DNA from 2 places in the Salmonella sp. A1325 genome. Region 2 is predicted to be linked to the other one. Evidence: predicted binding sites of a transcription regulator. Region 2 holds the regulator's gene; the other holds the start of a gene.
The links. Region 2 encodes LexA, which represses DNA repair genes until DNA is damaged. Its sites were predicted from a motif close to TNCTGTATGTACATACAGNA; they were not measured.
Positions count from the first base shown of each region.

Region 1 (15,816 bases), on a different contig from region 2:
GGCGCGGGAAGCGGGAAAACCCGCGTGCTGGTGCACCGTATCGCCTGGTTACTGAGCGTAGAAAACAACTCGCCATATTCCATCATGGCGGTGACCTTTACCAACAAAGCGGCGGCGGAAATGCGCCATCGTATTGGCCAGTTGATGGGGACCAGCCAGGGCGGAATGTGGGTAGGGACGTTCCACGGTCTGGCGCACCGCCTGCTGCGCGCGCATCATATGGACGCTAATTTGCCGCAGGATTTCCAGATTCTCGACAGCGAAGATCAGATGCGTTTGCTTAAACGCCTGATTAAGGCGATGAATCTTGATGAGAAGCAGTGGCCGCCGCGTCAGGCGATGTGGTACATCAATAGCCAGAAAGACGAAGGGCTACGCCCGCACCATATTCAAAGCTATGGCAACCCGGTGGAGCAGACCTGGCAGAAGGTGTATCAGGCCTATCAGGAAGCGTGCGATCGCGCTGGTCTGGTGGATTTCGCCGAGCTACTGCTGCGCGCTCATGAACTATGGCTGAACAAGCCGCACATCCTGCAACACTATCGCGAGCGGTTTACTAACATCCTGGTGGACGAATTCCAGGATACCAACAACATTCAGTACGCCTGGGTTCGTCTGCTGGCGGGCGACACTGGTAAGGTAATGATCGTTGGCGACGATGACCAGTCGATCTACGGCTGGCGCGGGGCCCAGGTAGAGAACATCCAGCGCTTCCTCAATGATTTCCCCGGCGCGCAGACCATTCGTCTGGAGCAGAATTACCGCTCGACCAGCAACATCCTTAGCGCGGCGAACGCTCTGATTGAGAATAACAACGGGCGTTTGGGTAAAAAGCTATGGACTGACGGCGTTGATGGCGAACCGATATCGCTGTACTGCGCTTTCAACGAACTGGATGAAGCGCGCTTTGTGGTTAACCGTATCAAAACCTGGCAGGACAACGGCGGCGCGCTTGCGCAATGCGCCATCCTTTATCGCAGCAACGCCCAGTCGCGCGTGCTGGAAGAAGCGTTATTACAGGCCAGTATGCCGTACCGGATTTACGGCGGTATGCGCTTCTTCGAACGCCAGGAGATCAAAGATGCGCTCTCTTATCTGCGTTTGATTGCCAATCGCAACGATGATGCCGCCTTTGAACGCGTGGTGAACACCCCGACGCGCGGCATCGGCGACCGCACGCTGGACGTGGTGCGCCAGACCTCGCGCGATCGCCAGCTAACATTGTGGCAAGCGTGCCGTGAATTGTTACAGGAAAAAGCCCTGGCCGGGCGTGCGGCCAGCGCGCTACAACGCTTTATGGAACTGATCGATGCCCTGGCGCAGGAAACCGCCGACATGCCGCTGCATGTGCAGACTGACCGGGTGATCAAAGATTCCGGCCTGCGCACCATGTATGAGCAAGAAAAAGGCGAGAAAGGCCAGACGCGCATCGAAAACTTAGAGGAACTGGTGACGGCGACGCGGCAGTTCAGCTACAACGACGAAGATGAAGATTTGATGCCGTTGCAGGCCTTCCTCTCTCACGCGGCGCTGGAAGCGGGCGAGGGGCAGGCGGATACCTGGCAGGATGCGGTACAGCTGATGACGTTGCACTCGGCCAAAGGCCTGGAGTTTCCACAGGTGTTTATCGTCGGCATGGAAGAGGGCATGTTCCCCAGCCAGATGTCGCTGGATGAGGGCGGGCGTTTGGAAGAGGAGCGTCGTCTGGCCTACGTCGGCGTTACCCGTGCCATGCAGAAGCTGACACTAACCTATGCCGAAACTCGCCGTCTGTACGGTAAAGAGGTCTACCATCGCCCGTCGCGTTTTATCGGCGAACTGCCGGAGGAGTGCGTGGAAGAGGTCCGTCTGCGCGCCACCGTCAGTCGTCCGGTGAGCCATCAACGAATGGGAACGCCGCTGGCGGAAAACGACACAGGCTACAAACTCGGCCAACGCGTGCGCCATGCGAAGTTCGGCGAGGGAACTATTGTCAACCTGGAGGGCAGCGGCGAGCATAGCCGGTTGCAGGTGGCTTTTCAGGGGCAAGGGATCAAATGGCTGGTTGCCGCGTATGCGAAGCTGGAAACGGTTTGACCGGCTCTCATATTGCCGGATGGCACCTCTTATCCGGCCTACGCGCTGGCTAACATTTTGATTTGTAGGCCGGATAAGGCGAAGCCGCCATCCGGCGATATAGTGATGTTAATATTCTGAAATCATAGATAAATACTCTCACTCTGCTAACCTTTCTGCATAAGGGGAAATTATTGCTTTTTCGCGTTTCGTTGCGTGTTGACGGCAAATTTTTGCTGGCGTAACATGCGCCCACGATTACGCTAAGAGGACATTCGCCTTGGACACACCCAGTAGATACTGGCTCATTATCCTGTTATCCAGGATCAACTCCTAAGGCTATCCCTTTTTGCTGATAGCCTTAGCGGTTGTCAGCGACCTTTCATTTTTTCCCGTCGCGTTGAGTCAGGCTGTTTAATGGTCTGAAACCCAATTTGTTTCTGTGTGCCCATCTGAACTGTCCGATATTTTTACGCATTGGGAGTCCCGGTCATGCTGAGCGCATTTCAACTGGAAAAAAACCGACTGACCCGGCTGGAAGTCGAGGAGTCACAAAGCCTGATTGATGCCGTATGGGTTGATTTGGTCGAACCGGACGACGACGAGCGATTGCGCGTACAATCTGAGCTGGGCCAGAGTCTGGCGACGCGTCCTGAACTGGAAGATATCGAAGCATCCGCGCGCTTCTTTGAAGACGAAGACGGATTGCATATCCACTCCTTCTTCTTCTTCGAAGATGCGGAAGATCATGCCGGTAACTCTACGGTGGCATTCACTATTCGCGATGGCCGTCTGTTTACGCTGCGTGAACGCGAACTGCCCGCCTTCCGTCTGTATCGTATGCGCGCCCGCAGCCAGGCGATGGTCGACGGTAATGCATACGAATTACTGCTCGATCTGTTCGAAACCAAAATTGAACAGTTAGCGGATGAAATCGAAAACATCTACAGCGATCTGGAAAAACTGAGCCGCGTCATTATGGAAGGGCATCAGGGCGATGAATACGACGAAGCGCTCTCCACGCTGGCGGAACTGGAAGATATCGGCTGGAAGGTACGCCTGTGTCTGATGGATACCCAGCGCGCGCTGAACTTCCTGGTGCGCAAGGCGCGCTTACCGGGCGGGCAGCTGGAGCAGGCGCGTGAGATCCTGCGCGATATCGAATCTCTGCTGCCGCACAATGAATCGCTGTTCCAGAAGGTGAACTTTCTGATGCAGGCGGCGATGGGTTTTATCAACATCGAGCAGAACCGCATTATCAAAATCTTCTCGGTGGTTTCCGTGGTGTTCCTGCCGCCGACGCTGGTCGCTTCCAGCTATGGGATGAACTTCGAGTTTATGCCGGAACTGAAGTGGAGCTTTGGTTATCCAGGCGCGATTATCTTTATGATTCTGGCGGGGCTTGCGCCGTATCTGTACTTTAAGCGCAAGAACTGGCTGTAATATTGTGCCTGGTGGCGCTACGCTTACCAGGCCTACAGGATCAGGCATTTACGTCGCCATCCGGCAAAAAACGCTACATTTTCATGCGCGGTCTGCGATGGGTATAGACAGCATCCATCACGAAAATCGCCAGCGCGACCCAGATAAACGCAAATGTCACCATCTTATCCGCGCCCGGCACTTCGCCATAAAACGTCACCGCCAGTAAAAACATCAGCGTTGGGCCGATATACTGAAAGAAGCCCAGTGTAGAAAGACGCAGACGCGTAGCCGCTCCGGTGAAGCACAGCAGCGGAATCGTAGTGACCACACCCGCCGCCATTAACAGCAAGTTCAACGATAGTGCGTTTTGCCCCATATGGCTGGTGGCGCTATCCGCAATGCCAAACAGATAAATTGCCGCGACCGGCAACAGCCATAGCGTTTCGACCAGCATACCCGTCTGCGCTTCAACGGCGATCTTCTTACGCACCAGGCCGTAAAACGCAAAACTAAACGCCAGCCCCAGCGCGATAATCGGCAGCGAGCCAAAGGTCCAGAGTTGCACCAGCACGCCGCACACCGCCAGAATCACCGCCAGCCACTGCATTCGACGGAAGCGTTCGCCAAGAAAAATCATCCCCAGCAAGATGTTAACCAGTGGATTAATGAAATAACCCAGGCTGGCCTCCAGCATATGGTGATTATTTACCGCCCAAATGAATAATAGCCAGTTACCGCCGACCAGTACGGCGGACAGGGCCAGCAGGAAAATCTTCTTTGGCGTTTTCAGTAAGCGCTTCACCTGTCGCCACTGCCGGCTGACGCTAAGCAGCGCCACCATAAAGAAAAATGACCAAATCACGCGGTGCGTCAGGATCTCATCTGCGGGAACGTAATAGATCAGCTTGAAATACGCGGGGGCGATCCCCCAAATAAAATAGGCGGCAAGAGCGAGTAATACGCCCTGCCGTGTTTGTTTTGCGTCCATCCGGAAAACTCGTATCTGAAGTGTAACAACACTTTACCTGCTTTTATCCCACCATATAAGTAGCGGTGGCGCTGGCGATGTACAGCTGATCTTCATTGTGTAATTCCACGCGGGCGACGGCCACTTTATTCCCTGCGCGCAGCAGGCTACTGGTGGCCGTAAAGCGGTTGCCTCTGCCCGGACGCAGGTAATCGACGCGCAGGTCAATCGTTCCCATCCGCGACAGGCGCTGGCGTAGTTCATCTTCGCTGATGGTTTCGTGGCGAGTTAGCGTGCTGCCGACGCATACCAGTCCGGCGGCGACATCCAGCGCAGAGGCGATCACGCCGCCGTGTAAAATGCTTTGCGCCCAGTTGCCGACCATCATCGGCTGGTTGTTAAAGGCCAGTTGGGCGAACGCTTTTTCATAGCGTTCCAGCTCCAGCCCTAACGCCCGATTAAACGGCATGTGGTAGACAAACATTTCACCCACTAATTTCAGAGCTTGTTCAGCGGTAAGTACAGCGGACATAGATTCCTGACACCTCATTGGTTAATGAAATGTTGATATTATGCTTCTTAATTGTTGTTTTCTACTTTAAGAAGGGATAACTAACGGCTATGTGTGTAAATATGTAAAAATGGTTGGCAGAGAATGATTCAAGCTGAAAATACTTCGTCAGGAGAACGTCAAGAATGCGGGCGATTTTGAGAGGGTTGTTGCCAGCCACGCTACTGCCATTAGCGGCATATGCACAAGAAGCTACGATAAAAGAGGTTCATGATGCGCCTGCAGTACGGGGAAGCATCATCGCTAACATGCTACAGGAGCATGATAACCCTTTTACGCTTTACCCTTATGACACGAACTACTTGATCTACACGAACACCAGCGATCTGAACAAAGAGGCCATAAGTACCTACAACTGGTCTGAAAACGCACGTAAAGATGAAGTGAAATTTCAGTTGAGCCTGGCGTTTCCGCTGTGGCGTGGAATACTGGGGCCGAACTCGGTACTGGGCGCTTCCTATACGCAGAAATCCTGGTGGCAGCTTTCCAACAGTAAAGAGTCTTCGCCGTTTCGCGAAACCAACTACGAACCGCAGCTTTTTCTTGGTTTTGCTACCGATTATCGCTTTGCCGGCTGGACGCTGCGTGACGTAGAGATGGGCTACAACCATGACTCTAACGGACGTTCGGACCCCACCTCGCGTAGCTGGAACCGTCTGTATACCCGTCTGATGGCCGAAAACGGTAACTGGCTGGTAGAGGTCAAACCGTGGTACGTGATTGGCAGTACCGACGATAATCCGGACATCACCAAATATATGGGTTATTACCAGCTTAAAATCGGTTATCACCTGGGCGAGGCGGTATTAAGCGCCAAAGGCCAGTACAACTGGAATACAGGCTACGGCGGCGCGGAAGTTGGATTAAGCTATCCGGTCACTAAACATGTCCGGCTTTATACCCAGGTGTACAGCGGCTATGGCGAATCGCTGATCGACTATAATTTTAATCAGACACGTGTCGGCGTCGGCGTGATGCTTAACGATATCTTCTGATTGGATCGTGTTTTAAACATTGCAGTTTCTCTCGCAGGCGCTGAAAATAGCGCCTGTTTTGATTTATGGTGAACGGGGTTAATGTGGCGCAGGCGGAAGTGTTGAATCTGGAATCAGGGGCCAAACAGGTTTTGCAGGAAACCTTTGGCTACCAACAGTTTCGCCCGGGCCAGGAAGCGATTATTGATACTGCGCTCTCCGGTCGCGACTGTCTGGTCGTCATGCCCACCGGCGGCGGCAAATCTCTGTGCTATCAAATCCCCGCGTTGTTGCTGGATGGATTGACCGTCGTCGTTTCGCCTCTGATCTCGTTGATGAAAGACCAGGTCGATCAGCTACTGGCGAACGGTGTGGCGGCGGCCTGTCTGAACTCCACTCAAAGCCGCGAGCAGCAGCTTGAGGTGATGGCGGGGTGCCGTACCGGACAGATTCGTCTGCTGTATATTGCGCCGGAACGCCTGATGCTGGACAACTTTCTTGATCATCTGGCGCACTGGAATCCGGTATTGCTGGCGGTGGATGAGGCGCACTGTATCTCGCAATGGGGGCATGATTTCCGTCCGGAATATGCGGCTCTCGGTCAGCTTCGCCAGCGTTTTCCCGCTTTGCCGTTCATGGCATTGACCGCCACCGCCGACGACACCACGCGCCAGGATATTATTCGTCTGCTTGGGCTTAACGATCCGTTAATCCAGATCAGTAGCTTTGACCGACCGAATATCCGCTACATGCTGATGGAGAAGTTTAAGCCGCTCGACCAGCTAATGCGCTATGTTCAGGAGCAACGCGGCAAATCGGGTATCATCTACTGTAACAGTCGGGCGAAAGTGGAAGATACCGCCGCGCGCTTGCAAAGTCGCGGCATTAGCGCGGCGGCCTATCATGCGGGGCTGGAAAACGCTATTCGCGCCGATGTGCAGGAAAAATTTCAGCGCGACGATCTGCAAATCGTGGTGGCGACCGTCGCTTTTGGAATGGGCATAAACAAACCTAACGTACGTTTCGTTGTGCATTTCGATATCCCGCGCAATATTGAATCCTACTATCAGGAAACGGGCCGCGCCGGGCGCGACGGACTGCCTGCGGAAGCCATGCTATTTTACGATCCGGCTGACATGGCCTGGCTACGTCGTTGTCTGGAAGAGAAACCAGCCGGACAGCTTCAGGATATTGAACGGCATAAACTGAATGCGATGGGCGCTTTTGCCGAAGCGCAAACCTGCCGACGCCTGGTATTGCTTAATTACTTTGGCGAAGGCCGACAAGAACCGTGCGGCAACTGCGATATCTGTCTTGATCCGCCCAAACAATATGATGGCTTAAACGATGCCCAGATTGCGCTTTCTACCATTGGTCGGGTTAACCAGCGTTTTGGCATGGGCTACGTTGTCGAGGTGATCCGCGGCGCGAATAACCAACGCATCCGCGATTTCGGTCATGACAAACTCAAGGTTTATGGCATGGGACGCGAAAAGAGCCATGAGCACTGGGTGAGCGTGATTCGCCAGCTCATTCATCTGGGGCTGGTAATGCAAAATATTGCGCAGCACTCCGCATTACAGTTGACGGATGCCGCGCGTCCGGTACTCCGTGGAGACGTTCCGCTAAAGCTTGCGGTGCCGCGCATCGTCGCCCTCAAACCCCGCGTGATGCAGAAATCGTTCGGCGGTAATTACGATCGCAAATTGTTCGCTAAGTTGCGCAAGCTGCGTAAAGCTATCGCTGATGAAGAGAATATCCCGCCGTATGTGGTCTTTAACGACGCCACGCTGATAGAAATGGCGGAACAGATGCCGGTTTCCGCCGGCGAGATGTTAAGCGTTAACGGGGTTGGGATGCGCAAACTGGAGCGCTTCGGGAAAGAATTCATGGCGCTCATCCGCGCGCATGTCGATGGTGATGACGAAGAGTAGTCAGCCCGGCAAAAAAGTGCCAGGATGGTGACTCACTGAACTATTTCCCCGCGAGCCATTTTTATGTTGATGCTATTTTTCACCGTGGCAATGGTGCACATCGTTGCGCTAATGAGCCCCGGCCCCGACTTTTTCTTCGTGTCTCAAACTGCCGTCAGCCGTTCGCGTAAAGAAGCGATGATGGGCGTACTGGGTATTACCTGCGGCGTGATGGTATGGGCGGGCGTGGCGCTGCTTGGCCTGCATCTCATCATCGAAAAAATGGCCTGGCTGCATACGATCATTATGGTAGGTGGCGGCCTGTACCTGTGCTGGATGGGCTATCAGATGCTGCACGGCGCGCTGAAAAAACAGGATGCGGCGGCGTCTTCTCCGCATATTGAACTGGCGCAGAGCGGGCGCAGCTTTCTCAAAGGGCTGTTGACCAATCTGTCGAATCCGAAAGCGATTATCTATTTTGGTTCCGTTTTTTCACTGTTTGTCGGCGATAACGTCGGCGCTGCGGCGCGCTGGGGTATTTTCGCGTTAATTACCCTGGAAACGCTGGCCTGGTTTACCGTAGTCGCCAGCCTGTTCGCGCTGCCGAAAATGCGCCGCGGCTATCAGCGTCTGGCGAAATGGATTGATGGCTTTGCCGGCGCTCTGTTTGCGGGCTTTGGTATTCACCTGATTATTTCGCGCTAATTTACTTCCGGGCCGGATAAACATCATCCGGCACGACTATCACGCGTGTCTTGCCGACGCCAGGAGCGCGCCTACCAGCATAAACAACGAGCCAAACGCTTTATTCAGCGCCTTCATCTGCTTTGGTCCTTTAATCCAGGCGGCAATGCGCTGCGCCAGCGTGGCGTAACCGGTCATCACAATCATATCCACCACAATCGTGGTGACGCCGAGAATGAGGTACTGCGCCAGTTGCGGTTGCTGCGGCATGATGAATTGCGGAAACAGGGCGGCAAGAAAGACAATGCTTTTGGGATTGGTTAGATTGACAAATATCGCCCGTTTGAACAGTCGACCCCGCGATTGCGTCTGGGCGAGGGTATGCAGATCGATAGCGCCTGCGGCGCGCCATTGCTGGATACCCAGCCAGATAAGATAAGCCGCGCCAGCCCATTTCAGAATTTCAAAAGCGATGAGCGAGCGCGAAAAGAGCGTACCCAGTCCGACGCCCACCAGTACGATATGTATCCCCAGCCCGGTCTGGAGTCCGGCGATAGAAGCCGCTGCGCCACGATATCCATGGTTGATAGACGTCGTCATGGTATTGATGGCGCCTGAACCCGGAGAAAGACTCAGCAGAGTTGAGGTCAGTAGATAGGCGAACCACCATTCAAAGGTCATGCGAAACTCCCTGGTTGTCTGTTTTTGTGCCACAATACGCTACTGCCGCTGTGTTGTGTCAGGCACGACGCAAAAAACGATTTTACCTGGTAAACGAGGCCGAAAACCCGATGTTTCAGCAGCAAAATGACTGGGAAACAAGAGAAAATGCGTTTGCCGCTTTTGCTATGGGGCCGCTGACCGATTTCTGGCGTCAGCGGGAAGAGGCGGAGTTTATCGGCGTGGGTAACATTCCGGTGCGCTTTGTCCGTTTTCGAAATGATTCCAACGATCGGACGATCGTCATTTGTCCTGGCCGCATTGAGAGTTATGTAAAATACGCTGAACTGGCGTATGACCTTTTTCATCTCGGTTTTGATATCTTCATCATCGACCACCGTGGTCAAGGGCGCTCCGGGCGGATGTTATCGGACCCGCATCGGGGTCATGTCGATCATTTTAACGATTATGTTGAGGACTTAGCGGCGTTCTGGCAGCAGGAAATTGAGCCGGGGCCGTGGCGTAAGCGTTATATCCTGGCGCACTCAATGGGGGGCGCGATAGCCACTCTGTTCCTGCAACGCCATCGTGTGCGGTGCGACGCTATTGCGCTCACCGCGCCGATGTTTGGTATTGTGATACGCTTGCCTTCCTTTATGGTGCGCCATATTCTCGACTGGGCCGAAGGGCACCAGCGTATCCGTGAAGATTACGCTATTGGTACCGGTCAGTGGCGGGCGTTGCCGTTTGGGATGAATGCGCTGACCCACAGCCGCCAGCGTTATCAGCGCAACTTACGATTTTATGCCGACGAGCCGCAGCTGCGCGTTGGCGGCCCCACCTGGCATTGGGTACGCGAAGGCATTCTGGCGGGTGAGCAGGTTCTGGCTGGGGCGAGCGATGACACGACGCCTACGCTACTGATTCAGGCGGAAGAAGAGCGGGTAGTGGATAACCGCACCCACGATCGTTTTTGTGAAATTCGCGCCGCGGCGGGATACCCTTGTGAAGGGGGAAAACCGCTGGTTATCAAAGGCGCGTACCATGAGATCCTTTTTGAAAAGGACGCCATGCGCTCAGTCGCGCTTAACGCCATTGTTGAATTTTTCAACAAGCCTAATTTATCCAGCGGAAATCGCTTTGCTTAGAGGTTAAATTTTATTATGTATCAGGTTGTTGCGTCTGATTTAGATGGCACGCTGCTCTCCCCCGACCATACGTTGTCCCCTTATGCCAAAGAGACTCTGAAGCTGTTGACCGCACGCGGCATCCATTTTGTCTTTGCCACTGGTCGTCATCATGTCGATGTAGGGCAAATCCGCGATAATCTTGAAATCAAGTCTTACATGATCACCTCCAACGGCGCGCGAGTGCACGATACCGACGGGAATTTGGTTTTTACGCATAATCTGGACAGCGACATTGCCAGAGACCTGTTCGGGGTGGTGAATGCGAACCCGGACATCGTGACTAACGTTTATCGCGACGACGAATGGTTTATGAATCGTCATCGCCCCGATGAAATGCGTTTTTTCAAAGAGGCGGTATTTAACTACTCGTTGTTTGAGCCTGCGCTGCTGGAGCCGGAGGGCGTCAGCAAAGTGTTTTTCACCAGCGACACTCATGAAAAGTTGTTGCCGCTGGAGCAGGCGATTAACGCGCGCTGGGGCGATCGGGTAAACGTGAGCTTCTCCACGCTAACCTGTCTGGAAGTGATGGCGGGCGGAGTGTCGAAAGGTCATGCGCTGGAAGCGGTCGCTCAGGCGATGGGGTACAGCCTGAAAGAGTGTATCGCCTTTGGCGACGGAATGAACGACGCTGAAATGCTCACGATGGCGGGCAAAGGCTGCATCATGGGCAATGCGCACCAGCGTCTGAAAGACCTGTATCCCGAACTTGAGGTGATCGGCATCAACGCGGATAACGCCGTGCCGCATTACCTGCGCGATCTTTTCTTACGCTGATGTGATTGTTTGTTAGTTGACCAGTTGTCAACTTCACTCTCCGCTACAATGGGTGTTCCCTGTTTTAAGAGACATCCATTGTGGCGCTACTCATCATTACCACTATCCTGTGGGCTTTCTCCTTTAGTCTATTTGGCGAGTATCTTGCCGGGCATGTCGATAGCTATTTCGCGGTGCTGATACGCGTTGGGCTGGCGGCGCTCGTTTTTCTGCCGTTTTTGCGTACTCGCGGGCACAACCTAAAAACCATCAGCCTGTATATGCTGGTGGGGGCGATGCAGCTTGGCATCATGTATATGTTGAGCTTCCATGCTTACCTCTACCTGACCGTATCCGAACTGCTGCTGTTTACCGTTCTGACGCCGCTCTATATCACGCTGATTTACGATGTGATGAGTCAGCGTCGTTTGCGCTGGGGCTATGCATTTAGCGCGTTGCTGGCGGTGATTGGTGCCGGGATTATTCGCTACGATCGCGTGACCGACCATTTTTGGGTCGGTTTGCTCCTGGTGCAGCTTTCTAATATCAGTTTCGCTATCGGAATGGTGGGGTATAAACGTCTGATGGAGACCCGTCCCATGCCGCAGCACAACGCCTTTGCATGGTTCTATCTGGGGGCGTTTTTGGTGGCGGCGGTGGCGTGGTCGCTGTTGGGGAACGCGCAAAAGCTGCCGGAAACCACGCTGCAATGGAGCATTCTGGTGTTTCTCGGCGTGGTGGCGTCCGGCATTGGCTACTTTATGTGGAACTATGGCGCTACCCAGGTAGACGCCGGGACGCTGGGTATCATGAATAATATGCATGTTCCCGCAGGACTACTGGTTAATCTTGCCATCTGGCATCAGCAGCCCCACTGGCCAAGCTTTATTACAGGCGCGGCTGTGATCCTGGCTTCGCTGTGGGTGCATCGAAAATGGGTCGCTCCGCGCTCCGCACAAACGGCAGATGATCGCAGGCGTGATCCCGCGTCGAGCGAATAAACGCCTCGGTCACCGCCTGACGCTGGTCGCCGTCGCGCACGGCGGCATACAGGCGGCTCCACAGACCATCGCCCAGGGTTTTGGTCACCACCAGACCCTGGCGCTCAACGCTTTCCACCACCCAGTGCGGCAGGGCGGCAATACCCATTCTGGCCGCCACCATCTGAATCAGCAGTAGCGTATTATCCACGCTTTTCAGCAGCGGACTGATACCCGCCGGTTGCAGGAAATGTCGCCAGACATCCAGTCGGCTGCGCTGCACCGGGTAAATCAACAGCGTTTCGCTGGCTAAATCTTCCGGCGTAATCTGCGTTTTGCTGGCCAGCGGATGGTCGGGCGCCAGCACCAGTCGGACTTCAAAATCAAACATCGGCGAATAATGCAGCCCGCTGCGCGGCAAAATATCCGACGTCATCACCAAATCCAGCTCGCCTTGTTGCAAGGCCGGTTGCGGATCAAAAGTGACGCCGGATGTGAAATCCATTTCTACCTGCGGCCAGCTTGCACGGAAGTTTTCCAGCGCCGGGGTCAGCCACTGAATACAGCTATGACATTCAATAGCGATGCGCAGACGAGTTTGCTGCGGTTCGTTGCACGCCTGCAGCGCACGGCTGATTTGCGGCAGCACCTGGTTTGCCAGTTGCAACAGAACTTCCCCCTGCGGCGTAAAGCGCAGCGGCTGGCTTTTACGCACGAACAGGCGGAAGCCAAGGCGTTGTTCCAGATCGCTGAACTGATGAGACAGAGCGGATTGAGTCTGGTGCAGCACCGCAGCAGCAGCAGCCAGCGATCCACTATTCCGCAATGCCTGGAGTGTTTTCAGATGTTTAATTTCGATCATGAAAGTCCTTCACTTCGCCATGAACAAATTGCGCTTGAGGAATATACAGTACCTTTACATTATGGATGTGTAAACATCCAGACGTCTAAAACTCGTCATATTTCGACTTGCAGATGCGTTGGCTTCCTTGCTTACCCCAGTCACTTACTTCAGTAAGCTCCTGGGGATGCGCTGTGTCGCCGCCTTCCTGCAAGCCGAACTATTTAGAGTTTTACTTTCAGATTCAATAAAATAAGAGAGGAAGTAAAATGACAATATTGACTCACACCCTCGGTTTTCCTCGCGTTGGCCTGCGTCGCGAGTTGAAAAAAGCGCAAGAGAGCTACTGGGGGGGGAACTCAACGCGTGAAGCGTTACTGGCGGTGGGGCGCGAACTGCGCGCGCGTCACTGGGAGCAGCAGAAACAAGCGGGTATTGACCTGTTACCGGTAGGCGACTTTGCCTGGTACGACCATGTTCTGACCACCAGCCTGCTGTTAGGCAATGTGCCGGCTCGTCATCAGAACAACGACGGTTCCGTGGACATCGACACTCTGTTCCGCATTGGCCGCGGTCGCGCGCCAACCGGCGAACCGGCGGCGGCAGCGGAAATGACCAAATGGTTTAATACTAACTATCACTACATAGTACCTGAGTTCAGCAAAGGCCAGCAGTTCAGACTCACCTGGACACAGTTGCTGGAGGAAGTGGACGAAGCGCTGGCGCTGGGGCATAAGATCAAACCCGTACTGCTGGGGCCTGTCACGTATCTGTGGCTGGGTAAAGTGAAAGGCGAGCCGTTTGACCGCCTGACGTTGCTGAAAGACATTTTGCCGGTGTATCAGCACGTGCTGGCTGAACTGGCAAAACGTGGTATTGAGTGGGTCCAAATTGATGAGCCAGCGCTGGTGCTGGAACTGCCGCAGGCGTGGCTGGATGCCTTCAAACCGGCTTACGACGCGCTCGCCGGCCAGGTGAAGCTGTTGCTGACGACCTATTTTGAAGGCGTGACGCCAAACCTGGACACTATTATCGCGCTACCGGTACAGGGGCTACATGTTGACCTCATTCATGGCAAAGATGATGTAGCGGAACTGCATCAACGTCTGCCGGTCGACTGGCTGCTCTCCGCAGGCTTGATTAACGGGCGTAATGTCTGGCGCGCCGATTTGACCGAAAAATACGCGCAGATTAATGCCATTGTGGGCAAACGCGCGCTGTGGGTAGCATCCTCCTGCTCTTTGCTGCACAGCCCGATCGATCTCAGCGTCGAAACGCGTCTGGATACGGAAGTTAAAAGCTGGTTTGCCTTTGCGCTGCAAAAATGCGGTGAACTGGCGTTGCTGCGCGATGCGCTGAACAGCGGCGAAACGGCGGCGCTTGAGGAATGGAGCGCACCGATTCAGGCTCGTCGTCACTCCCGTCGCGTACATAATGCCGCGGTAGAAAAACGCCTGGCGGCGATCACCGCGCAGGACAGCCAGCGTGAGAATCCGTATGAGGTGCGCGCTGAAGCGCAACGCGCCCGCTTTAAACTTCCCGCCTGGCCGACGACGACTATCGGTTCGTTTCCGCAAACCACGGAAATTCGCGGTCTGCGTCTGGACTTCAAAAAGGGCAACCTCGACGCGAACCACTACCGCACCGGCATCGCCGAACATATCAAACAGGCTATCATCGAGCAGGAGCGTTTAGGGCTGGATGTGCTGGTACACGGCGAAGCCGAGCGAAACGACATGGTGGAATACTTCGGCGAGCATCTGGACGGCTTCGTCTTTACCCAGAATGGTTGGGTGCAAAGCTATGGCTCCCGCTGTGTGAAACCGCCGGTAGTGATTGGCGATATCAGCCGTCCGGCACCGATTACCGTGGAGTGGGCGAGGTATGCCCAGTCGCTGACCGACAAGCCGGTAAAAGGGATGTTGACTGGCCCGGTGACTATTCTTTGCTGGTCATTCCCCCGCGAAGACGTGACCCGCGAAACGATTGCGAAACAGATTGCGCTGGCGCTGCGTGATGAAGTCGCGGATCTGGAGGCGGCGGGGATCGGGATTATTCAGATTGACGAACCGGCGCTGCGTGAAGGTTTACCATTGCGTCGCAGCGACTGGGACGCCTATCTGGAATGGGGTGTGGAAGCCTTCCGCATCAACGCGGCGGTGGCGAAGGATGAAACTCAGATCCACACCCACATGTGTTACTGCGAGTTCAACGACATTATGGATTCGATCGCCGCGCTGGATGCGGATGTGATCACCATTGAGACCTCCCGCTCGGATATGGAGTTGCTGGAGTCGTTCGAAGCGTTCGACTACCCGAACGAAATCGGGCCGGGCGTGTACGATATTCACTCGCCGAACGTGCCGAGCGTCGAGTGGATTGAAGCCCTGCTGAAGAAGGCGGCACAGCGTATTCCGGCACAACGCCTGTGGGTGAATCCGGACTGCGGTCTGAAAACTCGCGGTTGGCCAGAAACCCGCGCGGCGTTAGCGAACATGGTCAAAGCGGCGCACAATCTGCGTCAGGCGAAATAACCCATCCTGACCGCTGCGTTTATCCGGCAGCAATGCGGCGCTACCCTTTGACGGGTAGCGCCCGTGTCTGACCTGATTAACAGCGCCTCTTTCTTCTCATTTCCCTTTTTCTTATTTTCCGCGCTGTCTTTTTCAGGATCTGGCTATTTGGCGATCTTGATAATAAAAAGGTTCTCCGTATGAATAACAATCAGGCGGATAGCGTCCCCGGAAGCAGCGCGGCGGATTTTATTGCCTCGCAGATCGTTTTTCCTGTCATGATCGCCCAG
Region 1 covers NZ_JAMLWO010000013.1:50,920-66,735, forward strand. The annotation lists gene uvrD (DNA helicase II) at 1-2,076, shown strand, start outside; gene ysgD (YsgD/CorL family protein) at 2,336-2,392, shown strand; gene corA (magnesium/cobalt transporter CorA) at 2,548-3,498, shown strand; gene rarD (EamA family transporter RarD) at 3,572-4,468, opposite strand; gene yigI (acyl-CoA thioesterase YigI) at 4,512-4,979, opposite strand; gene pldA (phospholipase A) at 5,144-6,013, shown strand; gene recQ (ATP-dependent DNA helicase RecQ) at 6,097-7,926, shown strand; gene rhtC (threonine export protein RhtC) at 7,990-8,610, shown strand; gene rhtB (homoserine/homoserine lactone efflux protein) at 8,650-9,270, opposite strand; gene pldB (lysophospholipase L2) at 9,381-10,397, shown strand; gene yigL (sugar/pyridoxal phosphate phosphatase YigL) at 10,413-11,213, shown strand; gene NAZ64_RS20280 (carboxylate/amino acid/amine transporter) at 11,294-12,193, shown strand; gene metR (HTH-type transcriptional regulator MetR) at 12,081-13,034, opposite strand; gene metE (5-methyltetrahydropteroyltriglutamate--homocysteine S-methyltransferase) at 13,283-15,547, shown strand.
Region 1: a site for LexA is predicted at 13,098-13,117, ahead of metR (HTH-type transcriptional regulator MetR). Genes of this name have one in related genera too.

Region 2 (15,816 bases):
GCATAACGCTGTAGCGTTTCACGCGCGCCTGCCGCCAGCAGCTGCAGCGTACGGGAATGCGCCGGGTTGATATGCAGTTCATCATCCTGCAGGGTGATTAGCCCCTGACGCTGCATTTCACTGGCCAGAGCGTCAATGACCGAGGCTAACTCCTCGCGCTCCCAGCGCAGGAACAGCTCCGCTTTTAACATCGGATAGAGCGCTTCAACATGCTGCTGCAACGCATCACGCGAAATGCGACGATGCTGGGTGATAATCGCCGCCATCAGCGAAGGCATAATCAACATATGCGCGATATTGTTACGATAATAGGTCATCAACACCGCCTGCTCGCGCGGCAGGATGATGATATCGCCAATGGTGTCTTTCTCGACCTCAAACTTATTCATCTGCAGCGCGTGAGCGATGAGCTCGCCAGTGCTGGCGGCAGGAACGGTTGAGTCTGTGGAATAAGGGACATTGCGCATCAGATCGAGATAGCAATCAAGCTGCTCGGTGAGCTGCTCGCGGGTGAGCGAGCGCTGACGCGACGCTAACAGTGCGGTACAACACAGGTTCATCGCGTTTGCCGCGCCAGCGTTGTTAATACGCACCATCAGATCGGCGGCGATACTATTTACCGTCGGCGTCAGCCAGGCTGGGCGTATGGCCTCTATAGGGTCGATAGATTCGCGCCACTCCGGCACATGCTGGTTCAGGTACGTCATGAGCGGCATCGGTTCGCCAAAGTTAACGTAGCCCTGACCCAGATTGCGCAGCTTGCTCAAGCCTTTCAGCATCTGCGGCAGACTCTCTTTCTCTTTTGTCGCGCCGCGCAGCTCTTTCGCATAGGTGCCCACTTCCATGACGTGCTCATAGCCGATGTAAATAGGCACTAACGTAATTGGACGGGTACCGCCGCGCAGCATCGCCTGGATAGTCATCGACAGGGTGCCGGTTTTCGGGTCTAACAAACGTCCGGTACGCGAACGTCCTCCTTCGACAAAATACTCAACCGAGTAGCCGCGGCTGAACAGCTCGCCCAGATATTCGCGAAAGACGGTGGAATAGAGTTTATTCCCCTTAAAGGTACGACGAATAAAGAACGCGCCCAGACGACGGAAAATCGGGCCAGCGGGCCAGAAATTAAGGTTAATACCGGCGGCAATGTGCGGCGGAACCAGTCCCTGATGGTACAGCACATAAGAAAGGAGCAAGTAGTCCATATGGCTGCGGTGACAGGGTACATAGACGATTTCATGGCCGTCGTGCGCCAGTTGGCGTACGCGCTCGGCGTTATGCACGTTAATCCCCTGGTAAAGTCGGTTCCAGGTAAACCCCAAAATCCTGTCGGTCAAACGAATCATCTCGTAAGAGAAGTTCGCCGCGATCTCTTCCATCAGCGCAATGGCGTTTTGCTGCGCTTTTTCATGAGAGATTTTCTTACTGCGCGCTTCGTCTTCTACCGCGCGGGCGATCGCTTTCGAGGCCAGCAGTTTGTTAAACAGATCCTGACGGGCGGGCAGGCGTGGGCCAACCGCCGCCAGGCGCTGGCGAGCAAAGTGCATACGCGCCACGCGAGCCAGCTTCTGTGCGATGATTTTATCGGTGCCGTGTTCATCAGCCATGCGACGCAATGAGACGGACGGCGAGAATCGGACAAAGCTATCGCGGCCTAGCCAGGAGATGGCAAAGAATTTCTGTACGCCGTTCAGCATGCGTAAAGGCGGGTTCTCTTCTCCCTTTTCACGACCCGGCGCGCGGCCAAACATCACGGAAACGGGCACCATCTGCACGTCCAAAGCCGGATTACTCCGATGCAGATCGAGATAATCGTGAAAAAGTTTCACCGACTCTTCTTTTGGCGTGTAATAGGTAAAGACACGCGGTCCGCCGTGAATAAATACATAGCGTGGCAGCAGCGCGCCGTCGATCTCCAGCGGCTCCAGCGGATCCGGGAGATCGTGCGCCAGACATTGCGCCCGCAGCGTCAGTAAGTCCGCTTTTGAGTTGTATGGCAAGACATACATAATGGGGCGAGAAGTATCGAGCCCCAATTCCTGGGCGGGTTCCGCCGGAATAGACTTGCTTTTTACCAGTATGCTTAATGGTAAATTCAGTAATTTGTAGTAAATTCGTGGCCAGCCGGACATAAACGATGTAAAGCCTCTGGTTAATAATGCAAATGCGGTGCAAGGATATCAGAAAGTTTAGCGAATTTCTGTTGTATCCCGTCATACTTCGCGCTGCGTTACGGCAGTCCGAATCGTGCAGGGCAACCGTATAATGTCATTGACGTTAATAATGTAAAAAGGTTCTTTTGATGGCCAATAATACCACTGGATTCACCAGAATTATCAAAGCGGCAGGATATTCCTGGAAAGGATTTCGCGCCGCATGGACTCACGAAGCGGCGTTTCGCCAGGAAAGTATCGCGGTATTGCTGGGCGTCATCATCGCCTGCTGGCTGGATGTGGATGCGATTACCCGTGTGTTATTGATAGGTTCCGTTTTACTTATCATGATTGTTGAAATCCTCAACAGCGCTATTGAAGCGGTCGTGGACCGCATCGGTTCTGAATACCATGAGCTTTCCGGCCGTGCGAAAGATATGGGATCGGCTGCGGTGCTACTGTCTATTTTCGTTGCCCTGATGACCTGGGGCATCCTGTTATGGTCACATTTTCGATAAAGGTTCCAAATTTTATAAATCTCTTGTTTTTTGCGCCGTTTGTGGTTCCAAAATCACCTTTAACTGTATATACTCACAGCATGACTGTATATACACCCAGGGGGCGGAATGAAAGCGTTAACGGCCAGGCAACAAGAGGTGTTTGATCTCATCCGGGATCACATCAGCCAGACAGGTATGCCACCGACGCGTGCGGAAATCGCGCAGCGTTTGGGGTTCCGTTCCCCAAACGCGGCGGAAGAACATCTTAAAGCGCTGGCGCGCAAAGGGGTGCTTGAAATCGTTTCCGGCGCATCGCGAGGTATCCGTCTGTTACAGGAAGAAGAGGACGGATTACCGCTTGTCGGGCGTGTCGCGGCGGGTGAACCGCTTCTGGCGCAGCAGCATATTGAAGGCCATTACCAGGTCGATCCTTCGCTGTTCAAACCCAGCGCCGATTTCCTGCTGCGCGTGAGCGGTATGTCGATGAAAGACATCGGTATTATGGATGGGGATTTGCTGGCGGTACATAAAACGCAGGACGTCCGTAATGGCCAGGTGGTTGTCGCTCGCATTGATGATGAAGTGACAGTAAAACGCCTGAAAAAGCAGGGCAATAAAGTGGAGCTGCTGCCGGAAAACAGCGAGTTTACACCGATAGTGGTGGATCTGCGCGAACAAAGCTTTACGATTGAAGGGCTGGCGGTAGGCGTCATTCGCAACGGGGAATGGTTGTAATCTCTTTTTAATCTCCTTGTAAGCCGTCATCCGGCAATCGTGCAGCCTGATGGCGCTGCGCTTATCAGGCCTACGGGAATGCAGTTCCTGAGATGATTAATTTGTAGGCCGGATAAGGCGTTACGTCGCCATCCGGCAATGCGCTCGTTTCGTTTAACTCCTTGTCAGGCTTTTCTCCATGCCGCTTTTTACCTCCTCTGATAAAGCTCTCTGGCGTCTCGCGCTGCCGATGATTTTTTCTAACATCACCGTCCCCTTACTGGGGCTGGTCGATACGGCGGTGATTGGTCATCTGGACAGCCCGGTTTTCCTGGGCGGCGTGGCGGTGGGCGCGACTGCCACCAGCTTTCTTTTCATGCTGCTGCTATTTCTACGTATGAGCACCACCGGACTAACGGCGCAGGCATTTGGCGCCAAAAATCCGCAGGCGTTAGCCCGGGCGCTCATTCAACCGTTATTGCTGGCGCTGGGCACTGGCGTGATGATTGTGCTATTTCGCACGCCGCTTATCGAGCTGGCTTTACATATTGTCGGCGGGAACGACGCTGTCCTGGTGCAGGCGAGACGCTTCCTTGAAATTCGTTGGCTAAGCGCTCCCGCGTCACTGGCGAATCTGGTGCTGCTCGGGTGGCTGTTAGGCGTTCAGTATGCGCGGGCGCCGGTTATCTTGTTGGTCGTGGGCAATATCCTCAACATCGCGCTCGACCTGTGGCTGGTGATGGGACTTCATATGAACGTGCAGGGCGCCGCCCTGGCGACGGTCATCGCAGAATATGCCACGTTACTGATCGGCCTCATGATGGTACGTAAAGTTCTCCATCTCCGCGGTGTGTCGCTGGATATGCTAAAACAGGCCTGGCGCGGCAACGTGCGCCGCCTTTTAGCGCTCAATCGCGATATCATGCTGCGCTCATTGCTCCTTCAGCTTTGTTTTGGCGCAATCACGGTGTCAGGCGCGCGGCTGGGCAGCGATATTATCGCGGTAAATGCAGTCCTGATGACCTTACTCACCTTTACGGCCTATGCGCTGGACGGTTTTGCTTATGCGGTGGAGGCGCACTCCGGTCAGGCTTACGGCGCGCGTGACGGTAGCAAGCTACTGGACGTCTGGCGAGCGGCGTGTCGTCAGTCGGGAATTGTGGCCTTGTTGTTTTCCACAGTCTATGCCCTGGCAGGCGAACATTTTGTCGCGTTACTGACCTCATTGCCGCAAATACAGCTACTGGCGGATCGGTATCTTATCTGGCAGGTGGTATTACCGCTGGTGGGCGTATGGTGCTATCTGCTCGACGGTATGTTTATTGGCGCGACGCGCGCCGCCGAAATGCGCAATAGCATGGCAGTCGCCGCGGGAGGATTTGCGCTGACGCTCTTCGCCCTGCCGGTATTAGGAAATCATGGTTTATGGCTGGCATTAACCGTGTTCCTGGCGCTTCGCGGTCTGTCGTTGAGCCTTATCTGGCGTCGTCACTGGCGCGAGGGTACATGGTTTGCCAGATCGTGACGGTTAAAAATTCTGAATATAAAACCGAAGGCCGAATTCCTGCCTACAATTATTATCACGTCCAGCAGAAATTGCAGAGCATTTGGGCGAATAACACCTGCTATTCCTAACCGAATGATGAGGACAAGATGATGAATAAAGACGAAGCCGGCGGTAACTGGAAACAGTTTAAAGGTAAAATGAAAGAACAATGGGGCAAACTGACCGATGACGATATGACCGTTATCGAAGGTAAACGCGACCAACTGGTAGGTAAAATCCAGGAGCGTTACGGTTACCAGAAAGATCAGGCGGAAAAAGAGGTTGTTGACTGGGAAACCCGTAACAACTATCGCTGGTAATACGTTTTCCCCTACCAGGAGTACATGGATGTGCTTCCCACTGTTTGCTTATGAATGCGGGCGTGCCCCTCTCTACTGCCGCCCGTTTTTCCGTTCAGGCTAACGCGGTTTTTTCTTCACCAGCACCGAGTGATCGTGACCACAGTCGCCCGGATGGCGACACGCTTCTACTTCTACGCACGCAGGGCACAGACCGTGCGCCTCAATAACGTTATGTCGTAGCGCAAATCCCATTTTAGCCGCCAGCGTATGCATGATGTCTTCCACGCCCTCGGCACACTCTTCCTTCACCACGCCACAACGATCGCAGATAAACATGGCCGAGCTGTGCGTCGGCTGGTCGAACAGGTGGCAAACCACATAACTATTGGTGGATTCCACTTTATGGACAAAACCCTGTTCGAGCAAAAAATCCAGCGCGCGGTAAATGGTGGGCGGTTTGGCCTGTGGTTCCGTTTCGCGCAGCAAATCGAGCAAATCGTATGCGCTGATGGCACCCTGTTGCAGACTCATCAGGCGCAGCACTTCGAGGCGCTGAGGCGTCAGGCGCACGTTGCGCTGCGCGCAGAGTTTTTCAGCTTGCGCCAGTAACTCTTGCGTTGTGGTCTTTTCCATGTAGCACCTCGAATGGCATGAAAGTCTAATCCGTTACTTTACCACGAGCTGCTTAAAACTCTGAAATTACCCCGCGACAATATATCGCCTGCTAAGCTTTTCCGCGCCAGTATTCTCATCTATACATAATGAGGGTCGATATTATTACAACAGGATTTAACATCACTATTTCACAGCAATAGTTCGCCTCTGTCCGGCAAGGCGTGGCGGAGGGATTACTTCACCTGATAATAAGATGGGCTAACTGTGAACAAAAACGTCAAACTTTCACTGATTGCTATCGCGGTCTCGCTTTTTATGGCAAAGCAGGTGAGCGCCGCCAATACCTGGACGGAAGCGCGTAATGACGCAATGGGCGGGACGGGCGTCGCGTCCGCGAATTATGGCAGCGGAGTACTGTTAAATCCGGCGTTACTGGCAAAAGCCAAACCGGAAGACAATATCACTGTTGTCCTTCCTGCGGTCGGCGTCCAGATTACGGATAAAGACAATCTCCAGGATGAAATTGACGATATCAGCGATAAAGTGGATTACTACGATGAGGTCGTCGATAACCTTACGCTGGGGCAAATTCTGCTCAATCCGCGAGGCGTGCTGAATCAATTTCAGGGCGCCGCGCGCGACCTGGCCGATGAGCTGGAATATCTCAACGGAAAAACCGCCCGCGCCAATGCCGGCGCCGGGTTGGCGGTAAGTATTCCAGGGCAAACGCTTTCCGTGGCGTTTATCGCCAAAGGTTATGCGCATGGGCGCGTGAGTTCGTCCATTGATCAGAACGATATTCAGTATCTGCGCGATATCCAGCATGATGAACGTGTCGCGCTTCGTGAAGCAGGACGCGCTGCTTTGCTGGGGTCTGACGAAATTACAAAGCATTTAAACTCTACCGCGTCGGGGCGGGTAGCGATTGTGTCTGACTACGGTATTGCGCTGGCGAAGCAGTTTGTGGTGGGCGAGGTGCCTGTTTCCATTGGCGTTACACCAAAACTGCAAAAAACCTGGCTCTATAACTACACCACCTCAATTTATAACTACGACAGTAGCGACTGGAATAGCAGCCGTTATCGCAATGACAATACGGGTTTTAACATTGATGCGGGGCTTGCTGCCGATATCGGTGAAAACTGGACGCTGGGGCTGAGCGGGCAAAATCTGGTATCTCGCGATATCGATACGAAAGATATTTACATCACTAATGGTATGACGGGAGAAACCACCAACTACAAAGATACATACCAAATCCGCCCCCTGGTTACCGCGGGCGTCGCATGGCATAACGATTTGCTGACCGTAAGCGCCGATGGCGATCTGACGGAAACGAAAGGCTTTAAGAGCGAAGACAATTCACAGTACGTGGGTGTCGGCGCTGAAGTTCGACCGTTGTCATGGCTGGCGGTGCGCGCAGGGTATCGTGCGGATGTGAAAAATAACGATAGCAATGTGGTTACCGGCGGTCTTGGCTTTGCGCCCTTTAACCGTGTGCATCTCGACTTAATGGGACTGTACGGCGAAGATGAAACCTGGGGGGCAGGCGCGCAGCTTACAATGACATTCTGAGGTGCTTTCACCGGAGGCGCTACGCCTCCGGTTTAGCGTTATGCTATAGTAACGCCCCTTTTTTAACCGGATGCTTATTTATTCGCCATGCAGCCTGAAACCCAGTCCTCCGCTTTTCCTGCTTATCGCTTCTCCATCGCGCCTATGCTCGACTGGACGGACAGACATTGCCGCTATTTCCTGCGTTTGCTGTCTCGCCAGACGCTGCTCTACACCGAAATGGTGACCACGGGCGCGATTATTCACGGTAAGGGTGACTATCTGGCTTATAGCGAAGAAGAGCATCCGGTCGCTCTACAGCTTGGTGGAAGCGATCCAGCTCAGCTTGCGCATTGTGCAAAGCTGGCGGAAGCGCGTGGCTACGATGAAATTAACCTCAACGTGGGGTGCCCTTCCGATCGCGTGCAAAATGGTATGTTTGGCGCCTGTTTGATGGGCAATGCGCAACTGGTCGCCGATTGTGTTAAAGCCATGCGTGATGTCGTCTCGATTCCGGTGACGGTAAAAACCCGCATTGGTATTGACGATCAGGACAGTTATGCGTTTCTGTGTGATTTCATTAATACGGTTTCCGGTCAGGGCGAATGCGAGATGTTTATTATCCATGCGCGCAAAGCCTGGCTTTCTGGCTTAAGCCCGAAAGAAAATCGTGAGATCCCGCCGCTGGATTACCCGCGCGTCTATCAGCTAAAGCGGGATTTTCCGCACCTGACCATGTCCATTAACGGCGGCATCAAATCGCTGGAAGAGGCGAAGGAGCACCTGCGCCATATGGATGGCGTCATGGTTGGCCGCGAAGCTTATCAGAATCCGGGTATACTGGCCGCGGTGGATCGGGAGATCTTTGGCGCCGATACCACCGATGCCGACCCGGTTACGGTGGTTCGCGCGATGTATCCCTATATTGAGCGTGAATTGAGCCAGGGAGCGTATCTGGGGCATATCACTCGCCATATGCTGGGGTTGTTCCAGGGCATCCCCGGCGCGCGGCAGTGGCGTCGCTATCTGAGCGAAAACGCCCATAAAGCTGGCGCGGATGTTGCTGTACTGGAGCAGGCGCTAAAACTGGTAGCAGACAAGCGTTAAAAGTTCGCCAAAAATTAGTCAATCTCACCACGCTCTGTGCAGTCTTGCAGGGCGTTTTCTTTATATATCAAAAACATAAATATTGGCATGATTTTTGTAATAGCTTACCTGACCAAACCCGGTAAGCGCCATGCCGCCGGGCAATGCCATCTTTATGGGGAACGACTATGCTGGAACTACTTTTTGTGCTTGGCTTTTTTCTGATGTTAATGGTGACGGGCGTCTCCTTGCTGGGTATTCTGGCCGCGCTGGTTGTAGCGACTGCCGTCATGTTCCTGGGCGGAATGTTCGCCCTGATGATCAAGCTGTTACCGTGGCTACTGCTGGCGGTGGCTGTGGTGTGGGTGATCAAAGCAGTAAAAACGCCAAAAATCCCACAGTATCAGCGCAATAACCGTCGGTTTTACTAAGGTATTGAGCGGTTCGTCACAACCTGGAACTTTGCCCTCACAGGCAAATAGGAATCGATTATTAAATCTGTCATGATTGCGCAGGTAACGAATTCATCGCGCTGTACCCTACATACAGCCGAACAAAAAAAGAAAGGGCTTCCCGGGTGGAAGCCCAATTTCTTTGCAGAGCTATTACGGAATCAGCAGGCTTGAGCCCTGTGTGGCCCGGCTTTCCAGCACCTCATGCGCGCGACGGGCATCTTTTAACGCATAGCGTTGATTTTCAGCCACATCAACTTTAATCACGCCGCTGGCGATCAATGAGAACAATTCATTGCTGGCTTCGGTCAGTTCTTCACGTGTCGTAATATACCCCTGTAGTGAAGGTCGCGTGGCATACAGGGAACCTTTCTGATTCAGAATACCTAAATTCACGCCGGTGACGGGGCCGGACGCATTGCCGAAACTGACCATCAGTCCCCGACGTTGCAGGCAGTCCAGTGAGGCTTCCCAGGTATCTTTCCCCACGGAGTCATAGACCACGCGGACTTTTTTGCCGCCAGTGATCTCTTTTACCCGTTCTACAATGCTCTCCTCACGGTAATTAATTACCTGCCAGGCACCGGCGTCCAGCGCCCGCTGCGCTTTTTGCGCGCTACCGACGGTACCGATAAGCTTCGCGCCCAGCGCTTTCGCCCACTGGCAGGCGATCAGACCGACGCCGCCCGCAGCGGCATGAAACAGGAAGGGTTCGTCGGGTTTCACTTCATAGGTTTTGCGCAACAGGTAAAAAACGGTCAACCCCTTGAGAAAAGAGGCTGCCGCCTGTTCGAAGGAAATGGCGTCAGGTAAAATCGCGGCTTTATCTGCGGGGACGTTATGGACGGAACTGTAAGCGCCGAGCGTTGACTGCGCGTAGACGACGCGATCGCCCACGCGAATGTGCTCCACGCCGTTGCCGACTTTACTGACCACACCCGCAGCTTCGGTTCCCAGGCCCGCAGGCAACGACGGGGGCGGATAGAGTCCGCTACGGATATAGGTGTCGATGAAGTTGATACCAATGGCTTTGTTCTCAACCTGGATTTCGTGTTCCGCCGGTTCCGTTGGCGTAAACTCCACGGTCTGAAGCACTTCCGGACCACCATGCTTGTGAAATTCAATACGCGTTGCCATGCTTCCTCCAAAAGAAATGTGGTAATCTTTCGACCCAATCACTATCTCGGTAACTCCATTCACTATGGCAGGAAATAAACCCTTCAACAAACCACAGACTGATGCCCGCGACCGCGATCCGCAGGTTGCCGGGATAAAAGTGCCGCCGCACTCGATTGAAGCGGAACAGTCGGTGTTGGGCGGTTTAATGCTGGATAACGAGCGCTGGGACGATGTGGCCGAGCGCGTGGTGGCGGAAGATTTCTATACCCGTCCGCATCGCCATATCTTTACGGAGATGGGGCGCTTGCAGGAAAGCGGCAGTCCAATCGACCTGATTACGCTCGCGGAATCGCTGGAGCGGCAGGGCCAACTGGACAGCGTCGGCGGTTTCGCCTATCTGGCGGAGCTGTCTAAAAACACGCCAAGCGCGGCGAATATCAGTGCTTATGCGGACATTGTGCGCGAACGCGCCGTGGTCCGCGATATGATCGCGGTGGCGCATGAAATTGCGGACGCCGGTTACGATCCACAGGGGCGCAATAGCGATGAACTGCTGGATCTGGCGGAGTCGCGCGTCTTCCAGATCGCGGAAAACCGGGCCAACAAAGACGAAGGTCCGAAAAGCATCGACCAGATTCTCGACGCTACCGTGGCGCGTATTGAGCAGTTGTTCCAGCAACCGCACGATGGCGTTACAGGCGTGGATACCGGCTATCAGGATCTCAATAAAAAGACAGCAGGGTTGCAGCGTTCGGATTTGATTATCGTCGCGGCGCGTCCCTCCATGGGTAAAACCACTTTTGCGATGAACCTCTGCGAAAATGCGGCGATGTTGCAGGATAAACCGGTACTGATCTTTAGTCTGGAGATGCCCGGCGAACAGATCATGATGCGTATGCTGGCCTCGCTGTCCCGCGTCGATCAGACACGTATTCGTACCGGTCAACTCGATGATGAAGACTGGGCGCGAATCTCCGGCACGATGGGCATTTTGCTGGAGAAACGCAATATGTATATTGACGACTCCTCAGGTCTTACGCCGACAGAAGTCCGTTCGCGCGCGCGGCGTATTTTCCGCGAACATGGCGGGTTAAGTCTGATTATGATCGACTACCTGCAATTGATGCGCGTGCCGTCGCTTTCTGATAACCGTACTCTGGAAATCGCCGAAATTTCCCGCTCGTTGAAAGCGCTGGCGAAGGAACTCCAGGTGCCGGTCGTGGCGCTATCGCAGCTTAACCGCTCCCTGGAACAACGCGCGGATAAACGTCCGGTGAACTCCGACCTGCGTGAATCCGGCTCTATTGAACAGGATGCCGACTTAATTATGTTTATCTACCGTGATGAGGTTTATCACGAGAACAGCGACTTAAAAGGCATTGCTGAAATTATTATTGGTAAGCAACGTAACGGTCCTATCGGTACGGTTCGTCTGACGTTCAATGGTCAGTGGTCGCGCTTCGATAACTATGCGGGACCGCAATACGATGATGAGTAACTCTCCGTCATTCTGTTAACAAGGAATTCAAATGCAAGCGGCAACAGTCGTCATTAACCGCCGCGCTCTGCGACACAACCTGCAACGTCTGCGTGAACTGGCGCCTGCCAGTAAGCTGGTTGCGGTGGTGAAAGCGAACGCTTATGGACACGGTCTTCTGGAGACCGCGCGAACGCTCCCTGATGCTGACGCTTTTGGCGTGGCGCGTCTTGAAGAGGCTCTACGTCTGCGAGCGGGCGGGATCACGCAGCCTATCCTGCTGCTGGAGGGTTTTTTCGACGCCGCCGATTTGCCGACCATTTCCGCGCAATGTCTGCATACCGCCGTACATAATCAGGAGCAGCTTGCCGCCCTGGAGGCGGTGGAGCTGGCGGAGCCGGTAACGGTCTGGATGAAACTGGATACCGGTATGCATCGTCTCGGCGTGCGTCCCGAAGAGGCGGAGGCGTTCTACCAGCGTCTGACGCACTGTAAAAATGTACGCCAGCCGGTGAATATCGTCAGCCATTTTGCCCGTGCGGATGAGCCGGAATGCGGCGCTACCGAACATCAGCTCGACATTTTTAATGCCTTCTGTCAGGGTAAACCCGGGCAGCGCTCTATTGCCGCGTCTGGCGGTATTCTGCTGTGGCCGCAGTCTCACTTTGACTGGGCGCGTCCGGGCATCATTTTGTATGGCGTATCGCCGCTGGAGCACAAACCCTGGGGGCCGGATTTTGGTTTTCAGCCGGTGATGTCCTTAACCTCCAGTTTGATCGCGGTGCGTGACCACAAAGCGGGCGAACCGGTGGGCTACGGCGGGACATGGGTGAGTGAGCGCGACACGCGCCTGGGCGTGGTGGCGATGGGTTATGGCGATGGCTACCCACGAGCGGCGCCTTCCGGTACGCCAGTACTGGTCAATGGCCGTGAAGTCCCGATTGTCGGGCGGGTGGCGATGGATATGATTTGCGTGGATTTGGGGCCAAACGCGCAGGATAACGCGGGCGATCCGGTGGTCTTATGGGGTGAAGGTCTGCCGGTTGAACGTATCGCTGAAATGACAAAAGTAAGTGCTTACGAACTTATCACGCGCCTGACCTCAAGGGTGGCGATGAAGTATATTGATTAAATACGCGGCGGGCCGGGTGGCGCTTGCGCTTATCCGGCTTGTATCGCGCATTGGCTGTAGGCCGGATAAGACGTTCACGCCGCTATCCGGTAATATGCGCATCCACCACAACATCCTCTCGATCTTCTCGTCCTTCCGGTTTATTGTGTTATTTCCTGCCCTCTGTAAACCTGGAGAACCATCGCGTGTTTCAAAAAGTTGACGCCTATGCCGGCGATCCGATTCTTTCACTGATGGAGCGTTTTAAAGACGACTCCCGTCACGACAAAGTGAATCTGAGCATTGGCCTGTATTACAACGAAGACGGGATTATCCCACAGCTCAAAACGGTGGCCGAAGCCGAAGCCCGGCTTAACGCGCAGCCGCATGGCGCTTCGCTGTACCTGCCGATGGAAGGACTCAATACTTATCGCCATACTATCGCGCCTTTGCTCTTTGGCGCCGATCACCCGGTTCTTCAGCAACAGCGCGTGGCCACTATCCAGACATTAGGCGGTTCCGGCGCGCTGAAAGTGGGCGCGGATTTCCTGAAGCGTTATTTCCCCGACGCAGGCGTATGGGTGAGCGACCCCACCTGGGAAAACCATATTGCGATATTTGCCGGGGCAGGATTCGAAGTGAGTACTTACCCCTGGTATGACGACGCGACTAACGGCATCCGTTTTAACGATCTGCTGGCCACGCTGAATACGTTACCTGCGCGCAGTATCGTGCTGCTGCACCCCTGTTGTCACAACCCGACCGGGGCGGATTTAACGCCTTCGCAATGGGATGCGGTGATTGAGATAGTGAAAGCGCGCGATCTGATTCCGTTCCTTGATATTGCCTATCAGGGGTTTGGCGCAGGCATGGACGAGGATGCTTACGCTATTCGCGCCATTGCCAGCGCCGGGTTACCTGCGTTAGTCAGTAATTCTTTTTCGAAGATTTTCTCGCTGTATGGCGAGCGCGTCGGCGGCCTGTCCGTGGTGTGTGAAGATGCCGAAATCGCCGCGCGGGTTCTGGGGCAGCTAAAAGCGACGGTGCGCCGAATTTACTCCAGTCCGCCGTGTTTCGGCGCTCAGGTGGTCGCTACGGTCCTGGGCGATGAGGCGTTAAAAGCGAGCTGGCTGGCGGAAGTCGACGCGATGCGTAACCGCATTATATCGATGCGCCAGACGCTGGTGAAGGAGCTGAAGGCGGAGATGCCTGACCGCAACTTTGATTACTTGTTACAGCAGCGCGGTATGTTCAGCTATACCGGGTTAAGCGAGGAGCAGGTCGAGCGGTTGCGCGATGAGTTTGGCGTTTACCTGATTGCCAGTGGCCGCATGTGTGTCGCCGGGCTTAATTCTTCAAATGTACACCGCGTGGCGAAGGCATTTGCCGCTGTCATGTAATATTCAGGCCGGACGGCGATAACAGTGCCCTCCGGCCTGACAATAGCTGTTGTGATCATCCTCTTTTTTCGTAACAAAACCGCAGATAATCCTTCCTTTTGACCGTTACTGGCGTTATGGTCAGATAGTTTTTTGAGCAAAGACTCATCTTGATAATTATAATATTTTGAATTTTAAGGGAAAAGTATGAAAAAAATAACCCTGGCGCTGAGTGCCGTCTGTTTATTGTTTACGCTAAACCATTCCGCGAATGCGTTAGTATCTTCCCCTTCGACGCTCAATCCGGGCACTAACGTTGCAAAACTCGCGGAACAAGCGCCTGTCCATTGGGTCTCTGTCGCCCAGATTGAAAACAGCCTCACCGGACGACCGCCGATGGCGGTCGGCTTTGATATTGACGACACCGTGTTATTCTCCAGCCCCGGATTCTGGCGCGGAAAGAAAACCTACTCCCCGGACAGCGACGATTATCTGAAAAATCCGGCCTTTTGGGAAAAAATGAACAACGGCTGGGATGAGTTCAGTATTCCAAAAGAAGTGGCCCGACAGCTCATTGATATGCATGTTCGTCGTGGCGACAGTATTTACTTTGTCACTGGTCGTAGTCAGACGAAAACGGAAACCGTGTCGAAAACGCTGGCGGATAACTTCCATATTCCGGCGGCGAATATGAATCCGGTGATTTTCGCCGGCGATAAACCGGGACAAAATACGAAAGTTCAGTGGCTGCAGGAGAAGAACATGCGTATCTTCTACGGCGATTCGGATAACGATATTACTGCGGCTCGTGATTGTGGTATCCGCGGTATTCGTATCCTGCGCGCGGCTAACTCCACCTACAAACCGCTGCCGCAGGCAGGAGCGTTTGGCGAGGAAGTCATTGTCAACTCGGAGTACTAAAAATCAGGAGAGCGACAGGCTCTCCTTTTTTGCATGATTTTTGCACAAACTTGCCCCGCTGGCTTTTACCTTTTCCAGACTTGCTGCACACTATTCAGGAGACGTTTGTTTTTAGGAAGGAGCAGCCTATGTGGTATCAGCGCACCATAACACTGAGCGAGAAGCCGCGCGGGTTTCATCTGATAACAGATGAAATTATCGATAAATTGTCTGGCTTACCGCTTGTCGAAACGGGTTTGCTGCATCTGTTGTTGCTACACACCTCGGCCTCGCTGACGCTAAACGAAAACTGCGATCCCACCGTGCGCGCTGATATGGAGCGCCATTTCCTGAAAACCGTTCCCGATAATGCGGCGTATGAACATGATTACGAAGGCGCGGATGACATGCCTTCGCATATTAAGTCGTCAGTATTGGGCGTCTCGTTGTTGCTGCCTGTACGCCAGGGGCGTTTACAGTTAGGAACATGGCAAGGTATCTGGTTGGGAGAGCACCGTATTCACGGCGGTCCACGTAAAATCATCGCGACACTACAAGGGGAATGATAATGACCATTTCGGAATTACTGCAATACTGCATGGCAAAACCTGGCGCAGAGCAGAGCGTCCACAGCGACTGGAAAGCGACGCAAATTAAAGTGGAAGATGTACTTTTCGCGATGGTAAAAGAAGTTGAAGGACGCCCGGCAGCCTCTCTCAAAACCAGCCCGGAACTGGCAGAGTTGTTACGCCAGCAGCACAGCGATGTACGACCGAGTCGGCACCTTAATAAAGCGCACTGGAGCACGGTCTATCTGGACGGATCGCTGCCGGATTCACAACTCTATTATCTGGTCGATGCCTCTTATCAACAGGCAGTAAATGCGCTGCCGGAAGATAAACGCAAGC
Region 2 covers NZ_JAMLWO010000010.1:137,703-153,518, reverse strand. The annotation lists gene plsB (glycerol-3-phosphate 1-O-acyltransferase PlsB) at 1-2,132, opposite strand, end outside; gene NAZ64_RS18190 (diacylglycerol kinase) at 2,303-2,671, shown strand; gene lexA (transcriptional repressor LexA) at 2,780-3,388, shown strand; gene dinF (MATE family efflux transporter DinF) at 3,567-4,892, shown strand; gene NAZ64_RS18175 (hypothetical protein) at 4,889-5,002, shown strand; gene NAZ64_RS18170 (CsbD family protein) at 5,024-5,233, shown strand; gene zur (zinc uptake transcriptional repressor Zur) at 5,333-5,848, opposite strand; gene NAZ64_RS18160 (conjugal transfer protein TraF) at 6,095-7,405, shown strand; gene dusA (tRNA dihydrouridine(20/20a) synthase DusA) at 7,493-8,491, shown strand; gene pspG (envelope stress response protein PspG) at 8,659-8,901, shown strand; gene NAZ64_RS18145 (quinone oxidoreductase) at 9,076-10,059, opposite strand; gene dnaB (replicative DNA helicase) at 10,124-11,539, shown strand; gene alr (alanine racemase) at 11,571-12,650, shown strand; gene tyrB (aromatic amino acid transaminase) at 12,836-14,029, shown strand; gene aphA (acid phosphatase AphA) at 14,216-14,929, shown strand; gene NAZ64_RS18120 (secondary thiamine-phosphate synthase enzyme YjbQ) at 15,058-15,474, shown strand; gene NAZ64_RS18115 (MmcQ/YjbR family DNA-binding protein) at 15,477-15,816, shown strand, end outside.